Regions from separate parts of the Pseudomonas sp. UM16 genome, predicted to be linked through region 2. Evidence: riboswitches for the same ligand, from Rfam matches in the RefSeq annotation. Region 2 holds a riboswitch; the other holds the start of a gene.
The links. Region 2 has a riboswitch for cobalamin ahead of cobW (cobalamin biosynthesis protein CobW). Riboswitches for the same ligand answer to the same signal wherever they lie in the genome.
Positions count from the first base shown of each region.

Region 1: it holds a riboswitch for cobalamin, as region 2 does, so the genes downstream of both, cobO (cob(I)yrinic acid a,c-diamide adenosyltransferase) here and cobW (cobalamin biosynthesis protein CobW) in region 2, are expected to answer to the same signal.

Region 1 is NZ_JBNPJT010000021.1:19,569-24,204, reverse strand. It holds gene ACQRAX_RS21835 (PQQ-dependent sugar dehydrogenase) at 17-1,333, opposite strand; gene ACQRAX_RS21830 (hypothetical protein) at 1,403-1,981, opposite strand; cobalamin riboswitch at 2,130-2,355, shown strand; gene cobO (cob(I)yrinic acid a,c-diamide adenosyltransferase) at 2,521-3,132, shown strand; gene ACQRAX_RS21820 (cobyrinate a,c-diamide synthase) at 3,129-4,424, shown strand; gene bluB (5,6-dimethylbenzimidazole synthase) at 4,421-4,636, shown strand, end outside.
Region 2 is NZ_JBNPJT010000015.1:76,972-81,607, forward strand. It holds gene cobN (cobaltochelatase subunit CobN) at 1-1,625, opposite strand, end outside; gene cobW (cobalamin biosynthesis protein CobW) at 1,629-2,699, opposite strand; cobalamin riboswitch at 2,795-2,990, opposite strand; cobalamin riboswitch at 3,053-3,269, shown strand; gene ACQRAX_RS18660 (CbtB domain-containing protein) at 3,368-3,553, shown strand; gene ACQRAX_RS18665 (CbtA family protein) at 3,564-4,256, shown strand; gene ACQRAX_RS18670 (cobalamin biosynthesis protein) at 4,262-4,636, shown strand, end outside.

The DNA of each region.
Region 1 (4,636 bases), on a different contig from region 2:
CCTCGCGGCGATAGGTTTACTTGGCTTTACTGACCCGCCAGATTTTGTTGCCGACATCGTCCGTCACCAGCAAACCACCGCGCTGATCATTGATCACCCCGACCGGTCGCCCCATGGCCTGGCCTTCGTCATTGAGAAACCCGGTCAGCAAGTCGATCGGCTTGCCCGCCGGTTTACCCGCTGTACTGAACGGCACAAATATGACTTTGTAGCCGCTGTGTGGCTTGCGGTTCCAGGAACCGTGCTGGCCAATGAATGCACCCTGTTCGAATGGTGGCGGCAGTACCCCGGGCTCAGCAAAGGTCAAGCCCAGCGAGGCGGTATGCGGCCCCACCGCGTAGTCGGGGGCAATAGCCTTGGCGACCAACTGCGGATCCTGCGGGCTGACCCTTTGATCGATGTGCTGGCCATAATAGCTGAAGGGCCAACCGTAAAAACCGCCGTCCTGAACCGAAGTGATGTAGTCCGGTACTAGATCGCTGCCGATCTCGTCGCGCTCATTCACCGCCGTCCACAGTTGTCCGCTATGCGGTTCCCAGGCCATGCCGTTGGGGTTACGCAGGCCCGAGGCAAACAGGCGCTGCTGGCCACTGGCGGGGTCGACTTCCCAGATCGCGGCGCGGCCTTTTTCCTGGTCCATGCCGTTTTCGCCGACATTACTGTTAGAGCCGACGGTGACGTAAAGCTTCTTGCCGTTACGGCTGGCAATGACGTTCTTGGTCCAGTGATGATTCAACGGGCCGCCAGGCAACTCGGCGACCACCGCCGCAGGCGTGGTGATCGAGGTGGCCCCGGGTTCATAGCGAAAGCGCAGCAGGCGGTCGGTATCGGCTACGTAGAAGTCATCGCCGACCAGGGTCATGCCAAACGGTGAATTGAGGTTTTCGATAAAGGTTGTGCGGGTTTCGGCCACACCGTCGTGATCACTGTCGCGCAACAGGCTGATGCGATTAGGACTGGGGACCCCGGCACCAGCACGTTTCATCACCTTGCCCATGACCCAGCCACGAATGCCCTTGCCGTCTTCAGGCTTGGGCGGCGCATTGGTTTCGGCGACCAGCACGTCGCCATTGGGCAGCACATAGAGCCAGCGCGGATGGTCCAGACCTTCGGCGAACACGGCGACCTGCGTGCCAGGCGCCGTGACCGGCGTGCGGCCTTGTGGCCAGCCGACGGCGGGGGCGATGTTGACGGTCGGGATCAGGGTCTTGTTCGGTTCCGGCAGTTGCGGTGACGGGCCAAAGCCATCGCTCACTCCCAGGCGGGCACTTTCGCCGCAGCCACTCAGTCCCGCGCTTACCGCCAGCAACAGTGCAATCGGCGCCTTACCCATGTCGGTATCCCTCGCGAAGTTGGCCTCTATGCTAATAGAGGCAGCTGTGTGCGCGAGGTTCCCTGCGCTTCAGGCCTGTTTGAGCAGCAGGGCAACGCCCGGATGATACTGCCCAGCCTCGTCATGCAGCTTGCGGTAGGCATACGGGAAGTACCAGGCAATCGCGCAAGCGGTATGCTTTTGCAGGTCGTCGACCAGGTCCTGCAGCTCTTCGGGGCTGGCGTGCTGCCCAGCTTTCCAGGGGCTGGCGAATAACGCAGCGACCTTGAGCTGGCTGGGCGCGGCGACCTGGCGTGCGGCAAACACCGTTTCCTGCAGGGCGTTGTGCAGGTCGAGGCGAGCGATCCGCGGCCAGCGCTGGCTGGTTTGCAGGTAGGCGGCTTCTTCGCGGTTGGCGATGTACAGGTCGCAGCGGCCTTCACGTTCCCCTTCGTCGCGTTGCTTCTTGCTCTGGTGATGCTGCAGGGTCACCAGTTCTGCTTGCCAGGCAGCAGCCGAAAGCACGCTGAGGTTGGCTTGGGCGCCATGCCAATAAGCGGCTTCGTTGTCACCCAGGGTCTGGTTGAGGCGGTCGATACAGTCGAACCAGCGCTCCAGGGCCGGGCGCAGAAACTCCAGGCGCGGGTTGTTGATGATCAGTCCTTGCATGCCGTTCTCTCCGTTGTCGTTGTATTCGAGTACAGCCATTTGTGGCTATTTGATATCACTGCTATCAGGCTGGCACAAGATGACAAAAGCGCCATTGATCCAGGCCAGTGCAGCGCCTTTCATTGACGCTCCGGGTGCAACCCTCTAACCTTCGCGACTTGTTTCAGGTGCTCTGTGGGCTGTGGCCTGGCAGGGTGAAACAGGGAAGCCGGTGGGCACGCAAAAGGCGTGCGAGTCCGGCGCTGCCCCCGCAACGGTAGGTGAGTCAAGGCCGCGCATGGCCACTGGGTGATCAACCCCGGGAAGGCGCGCGACCCTGGGTATTCATGGCCCCGCTCACAAGCCCGGAGACCGGCCTGTAACAGCCAACGGCATCACGGAGGGTGATGCGCGGTTCTTTCGGCTTGTGCCGCGGTCCTGCGTGTTTCTCCGTCTGCCTTATCCATTGATCTGTAGCCATCTCTTTACCTCGAAACCTGTGCAGCCCGTGCTGCCAGGTGCGTAGCGAGATTGGCTGACAGGGGTTTGCGGAGACTGCGATGACTGAATCCACCGAGCGTGACGAACGCCACCTGGCCCGTATGCAGCGCAAGAAGGCGATTATCGACGAGCGTATTGCCAACGCCCCGAGCGAATGCGGCTTGCTGCTGGTGCTCAGCGGCAACGGCAAGGGCAAGAGCAGCTCAGCCTTCGGCATGTTGGCCCGGGCCATGGGCCATGGCATGCAGTGCGGCGTGGTGCAGTTCATCAAAGGCCGCAACAGTACCGGTGAAGAGCTGTTCTTCCGACGCTTTCCCGAGCAGGTGCGCTATCACGTGATGGGCGAGGGCTTCACCTGGGAGACCCAGGACCGCCAGCGCGACATCGCCGCCGCTGAAGCAGCCTGGGCGGTGTCACGCCAGTTGCTGCAGGACCCCGCCATTACCTTCGTGGTCCTCGACGAACTGAACATCGCCCTCAAGCACGGCTACCTCGACCTGGACCAAGTGCTCAGCGATCTGCAGGCGCGTCCGCCGATGCAGCATGTGATTGTCACCGGCCGCGGTGCCAAGGATGAAATGATCGAACTGGCCGACACCGTCACCGAGATGGGCATGATCAAACACGCGTTCCAGGCCGGCATCCGCGCCCAGAAGGGCGTGGAACTATGAGTGATACGCGCCACTGTCCGGCGGTACTGATTGCCGCCCCGGCCTCGGGCCAGGGCAAGACCACGGTGACTGCTGCCCTGGCGCGGCTGCACCGTAACCTCGGGCGCAAGGTGCGGGTGTTCAAGTGCGGCCCGGATTTTCTTGACCCGATGATCCTCGAACGGGCCAGTGGTGCACCGGTGTACCAACTCGACCTGTGGATGGTGGGTGAGCAGGAAAGTCGCCGTTTGCTGTGGGAGGCGGCAGCTGACGCCGACCTGATCCTGATTGAAGGGGTCATGGGCCTGTTCGACGGCACACCGTCGAGTGCCGATCTGGCTCGGCATTTCAATGTGCCGGTGCTGGCGGTAATCGACGGCACCGCCATGGCCCAGACCTTCGGCGCCCTGGCCTTGGGCCTGGCACGCTATCAGCCAGACCTGCCGTTCGCCGGGGTATTGGCGAACCGTGTTGGCACCCTGCGCCACGCGCAACTGCTTGAAGGCAGTCTGACTGAAGGCCTGCGTTGGTACGGCGGGCTGTCGCGAGAAACCGGTATTGAACTGCCAAGTCGACACCTGGGCCTGGTTCAGGCCAGTGAACTCAATGACCTGGAGGTTCGTCTGGACGCTGCAGCGGCGGCCCTGGGTGCCAGTTGCGAGTCGTCGTTGCCACCGCCCGTGGCGTTCGCCGCGCCGTGCGCCGAGGTTATCGAGCCCTTACTCAGTGGGGTAACCATTGCGGTGGCGCGGGATGAAGCCTTCGCCTTCACCTATGGCGCCAACCTCGATTTGTTGCGGGCGATGGGCGCGGAACTTAAATTCTTCTCACCGTTGCATGACCGTACCCTGCCGTCGGCGGACAGCCTTTACCTGCCGGGCGGCTATCCGGAACTGCACCACCAGGCGCTGGCCGCCAACACCTCGATGCTCAGTGCCATTCGCGCTCATCAGCAGGCCGGCAAGCCGCTGCTGGCTGAATGTGGCGGCATGCTGTACCTGCTCGAAGCCTTGACCGATGTTGCCGGCGAGCGCGCCGAATTGCTGGGCCTGCTCGAAGGCGAGGCGGTCATGCAAAAGCGTTTGGCAGCCTTGGCCTTGCAAGCTGTGGAACTGCCTGAGGGCACCTTGCGTGGCCACACCTACCATCATTCACTGACCACCACGGCGCTTGAGCCGATTGCCCGGGGCCAGAGTCCCAACGGTGGCCGTGGTGCTGAAGCGGTCTATCGCTGTGGGCGCCTGACCGCGTCCTACGTGCATTTTTATTTTGCCTCCAACCCCCACGCGACTGCGGCGCTGTTGGCCCCATGAGCGACCAGGCTTTCACCGACGCCGAGCGCGCGGCGGTTTACCGGGTCATCGCCGAACGCCGCGACATGCGTCACTTCGTCAAGGGTGAGGTAGCGCCTGAACTGCTGGCGCGCCTGCTGGAGGCGGCGCATCAGGCCCCCAGCGTCGGCCTGATGCAGCCGTGGCGCTTTATCCGCATCAGCGATGGCGATCTGCGTCAGCGCATCCAGGGG
Region 2 (4,636 bases):
GCAAAGCCATGACGCAGCCAGAAGTAGAACGCCAGATAACCGTGAGGTGGCACCAGGTCGGGATCGTGATACACCGCGCTCTGGTCCACCTGATAGCCACGTGCCGGCTGAATACCGACAAAGGTCAGGCCAAAGCGCAAGCCGGCAACCATCATCCGCCCGTTTCGGCACATCGGATCTTGTTCCGGCTCACCCCAGCGCGCTCGTACAGCCTGTTGATTGGCTTGCGGTAACGCAGCAAACGCTGTCCGATAGTCATCCAAGGCCATGCTCTGCAGGCAGGGACGCTGATCCAGGCTGTCCAGGTCATTGCTGACACCACCGAGCAACGCCTGGATCAACGCGGTGCCGCTTTCGGGCAAGGCGCTCAACGGATAGCCCTGCTGTTGCAAAGCGCGCAGGATGTTCAAAGCGGCGGCTGGCGTGTCCAGGCCGACACCGTTGCCAATGCGCCCGTCACGGGTGGGATAGTTGGCCAGGATCAAGGCCACGCGTTTGTCTTGGTTGGGCAACGCGGCCAGCGCACACCAGCGTCGCGCCAACTCAGCGACAAAGTCCATGCGTTCGGCATGCGGGCGATAACAGACCACATCCGACTGACTGCGCTCGCTGCGCCAGGCCAGGTCCTTGAAGCTGATCGGCCGGGTAATGATGCGCCCATCCAGTTCCGGCAAGACGATGTGCATGGCCAGGTCTCGCGCGCCGAGCCCTTGCTCGCTCGCCTCCCAACCGGGTTGGTTGTCCTGGGCGCAGATCGCCTGCAGCACTGGAATGTCGCGGCGAAACGGACGCAGGTGCGGTTGTTCGGGGCTGGACTGCGCGAAGCCGGTGGTGTTGATGATCAGCGCCGCATCGACCTGATCTAGCCATTGCTCTACCTGATTCAGGCAACTGGCCTCTTTGAGACTGGCCACGGCGATCGGCAATGGATTGAGCCCTGCCAACTGCAAGCGCTCGCAGAAGGTGTCGATAAACGCGGTATTGGCCGCCTGCAGGTGCGAACGGTAGAACAGGATCGGCACCACCGGGTGTTCAACCTGCCAATTCGAGAACCAGTCAGCCAACTCGGCACTGGCTTTTTGCGGGTGGTACACCGTCGTACGCGGCAGTTGTTGCGGCTCGTGCCACGGATAATCGCGTTGCAACCACTGACTGGCCAGGCACTTGAACAGATTCAGGGCGTTAGCCTTGCCGCCCTGACGCAGAAAATGCCAAAGCCGCTCGGCCTGCGCTAGCGACACCGTACTCAGGCCAGTGAGTTCGGGATCGGGGCGATCATCGCCCGGCACCAGGATGACCTGCACGCCACGGGCCGCCAGCTCAAGCAACTGCTCGACACCGTAGCGCCAATAGCCAACGCCACCGTGCAACGACACCAGAATCACCTTGGCATGGCGCAGCACTTGGTCGACATAGAGGTCGACCGAGGCATGATTCTGTACCTGCATCGGGTTGGCCAGACGCAGACTGGGAAAGTCTTCGGGCAACTGCTGGGCGGTTTCGGCCAGCAATGCCAGGTGTGAGTCACCGCTGCAGAGAATGACCAGCTCGGCTGGGGTCTGGCCGAGGTCGGCAATACTGTCGTCCGGTACGAAGCCACCGGGCTGGGTCCGCAGCAGGTGCATGGATCAAGCGCCCAGGGCGGCGCGCAGGCTCGCTTCCAGGTGGGCAGCGTCCAGCTCCTGGCCGATCAGCACCAGGCGTGTGGTGCGCGCTTCATCACTGCGCCAGGCACGGTCAAAGTGTTTGTCGAAGCGGGTGCCCACGCCCTGGATCAGCAGGCGCATCGGTTTGCCAGGAATCGCGGCAAAGCCTTTGACCCGCAGAATGCCATGCTGCACCACCAGTTGGGTCAGGGCGTCGAGCAACAGGCTTTCGTCTGCTTGTGGCAGTTCGATGGAGATCGAATCGAAGGCATCGTGGTCATGATTGTCGTGATCATCTTCACCGTCATGGTGCGAATCGTGGTGCGTGCGCCGCGCATCGATATGCGCTTCCGACTCGGCGCCCAGGCCCAACAGCACCTGCAGGGGCAGACGGCCGCTGCTGGCTTCGATCACTTTCACTGCTGGCGGCAGCTCTTCCTGCACTTCGGCGCGAACCTTGGCCAGCTCAGCAGCGGCGATCAGGTCGGCCTTGTTGAGGATCACCAGATCGGCACTGGCCAGTTGGTCGGCGAACAGCTCGTGCAGTGGCGACTCGTGGTCCAGATTCGGATCGAGTTTTCGCTGTGCATCGACTTGCTCCGGGTAGGCGGCAAAGGTGCCAGCGGCCACCGCCGGGCTGTCGACCACAGTGATCACCGCATCAACGGTGCAGGCGTTGCGAATTTCTGGCCATTGGAAGGCTTGCACCAACGGTTTGGGCAGGGCCAGGCCACTGGTCTCGATAAGGATGTGGTCAAGATCGCCGCGCCGGGCAACCAGTTCACGCATGACCGGGAAGAACTCTTCCTGCACGGTGCAGCACAGACAGCCGTTGGCCAATTCGTAGACCCGGCCGCTGGCCTCTTCCTCGGTGCAGCCGATGCTGCACTGCTTGAGGATCTCGCCGTCGATGCCCAGCTCGCCGAATTCGTTGACGATCACCGCGATACGCCGACCCTGGGCGTTATCGAGCATATGCCGCAGCAGCGTGGTTTTGCCCGAACCGAGGAAGCCGGTAACGATGGTGACGGGGAGTTTGGCCAGTGTTTTCATGTCGATGCCCTTGGCAGGATGGCGGGCATGCGGGACGAGAGCCGCAGGCGTCATTGCCTGGGCGCGTTCGCCACCGGATCACCCCGCCCGGTTTATGTCGGAAACTGTTCGAGGCAGGTCTCCTGGCTTGCACTGCTGCGGCCCAAGGCCGCTGGAACGACGCCTTCCCGCAGGACGCAGTGGCTGTGTCGATCCTATCAATGCTTACAGTTGCGGGGGCAGCCGCGGCTTGAACCGCGTTCCCGTCTTAGCTTCGGCCAGCGCCGAAGAACCTCGAGAACGCAAGGCTACGCAGTGCCTGGTGAGCGGTCAACTGCTGTCACGATTGACGCCCGCCTTAACCCGTGATTTGCTAGCGCCATTCGTTTGGGTGCCCTTTACAGGGTGAAACTGGGAAACCGGTGCGTCATACGCCGCTAATAAAGGTGTATGGCAAGTCCGGTGCTGCCCCCGCAACGGTAAGTGAGAAAAGCGTCAGAACCACTGTGCCCGTAGTCCGGCATGGGAAGGTGGCGCCTTCGGTTGCTCGCCCTCACAAGCCCGGAGACCGGCCCAACACTGATCTGACAAACCCGCGGTGGGCGGGCGCTGTTGCAACCCCTGGGCGTGTTCCGTGCAGGGGTTTCTTGCGCTTGCCTGTTGCCGAACAACACCAAGAGGAAAGCGCCATGCCTATCAGTACCGCCAGTCACTCAGCCGTTACCCCTTCAAGCCTCAGCCAGCGCCTGCTGGTTGCCGTCGGTGCCTCGCTGCTGGGCCTATGCCTGGTGTACTTCGCTGGTTTTTCGCCTATCGAAGCGGTGCACAACGCCGCCCACGACACCCGTCACAGCGCCGCCTTCCCTTGCCACTGAGTAGCGTCCGATGATCAAGCGTATTGCGAGTACCGCAGGCTTTGCCGGACTGCTGGCCGCCCTGCTGCTGACCCTGCTGCAAAGCTTCTGGGTTGCGCCGCTGATTCTTCAGGCGGAAACCTATGAAAGTGCAGCGCCCGCGGTCGAAGCGCCACACGAGCATGCTGCTGGTACCACCGAGCATCATCACGACAGCGAAGCCTGGGCCCCGGAAGACGGTTGGCAACGGGTTCTCTCGACCACCGGCGGTAATCTGGTGGTGGCAGTCGGCTTTGCTCTGATCCTCGCCGCACTCTATACCCTGCGTGCACCGAAGACCGTCATCAGCGGTGCGCTGTGGGGCCTGGGCGGTTTTGCCGTGTTCTGCCTGGCGCCGACCTTGGGCCTGCCACCGGAGCTACCGGGTACTGCCGCTGCCGACCTGGCCCAGCGTCAGGCCTGGTGGGTGGGTACCGCCGCCGCCACAGCGGCCGGGCTGGGGCTGATTGCGTTTGCCCACAACTGGCTGTTCAAAGCGCTGGGCGTTGTGCTGTTGGTGGTGCCGCATGTGATTGGCGCACCGCAACCTGAAGTGCATGAAATGCTTGCGCCAGAGGCCCTGGACGCCGAGTTCAAGGTTGCTTCATTGCTGACCAACGCGGCATTCTGGCTGGCGCTGGGTCTGCTCAGCGCCTGGCTGTTCCGTCGCCCGAGCCAGGCCTGAAGTCCATGCCGTTGTTTGTCGGCCTCGGTTGCCGACGCGGTTGCCCAGGTCAAACCCTGGGCAACCTGTTGGAGCAAGCTCTCAAGGCCCACGACTTGCCGCTCACGGCAGTGGCGGGCCTTGCCAGTATCGATCTCAAGCGCGACGAGCCTGGGCTGCAACACTTGGCGCGGCAGCTCAACGTCCCGTTGCTGTTCTTCAGTGCTGCACAACTGGCCCCCTTTGAACCGCACTTGAGCCATCGTTCAGCCGTTGCCCACCAAAACAGCGGTTGCTACGGCGTCGCCGAAAGCGCCGCCCTGGCGTTGGCCGAACAGTTCACGGGGTCGGCCCACCTGAAAATTACTCGCACGCTGTGTGCCGAGGCTAGCCTGGCGTTG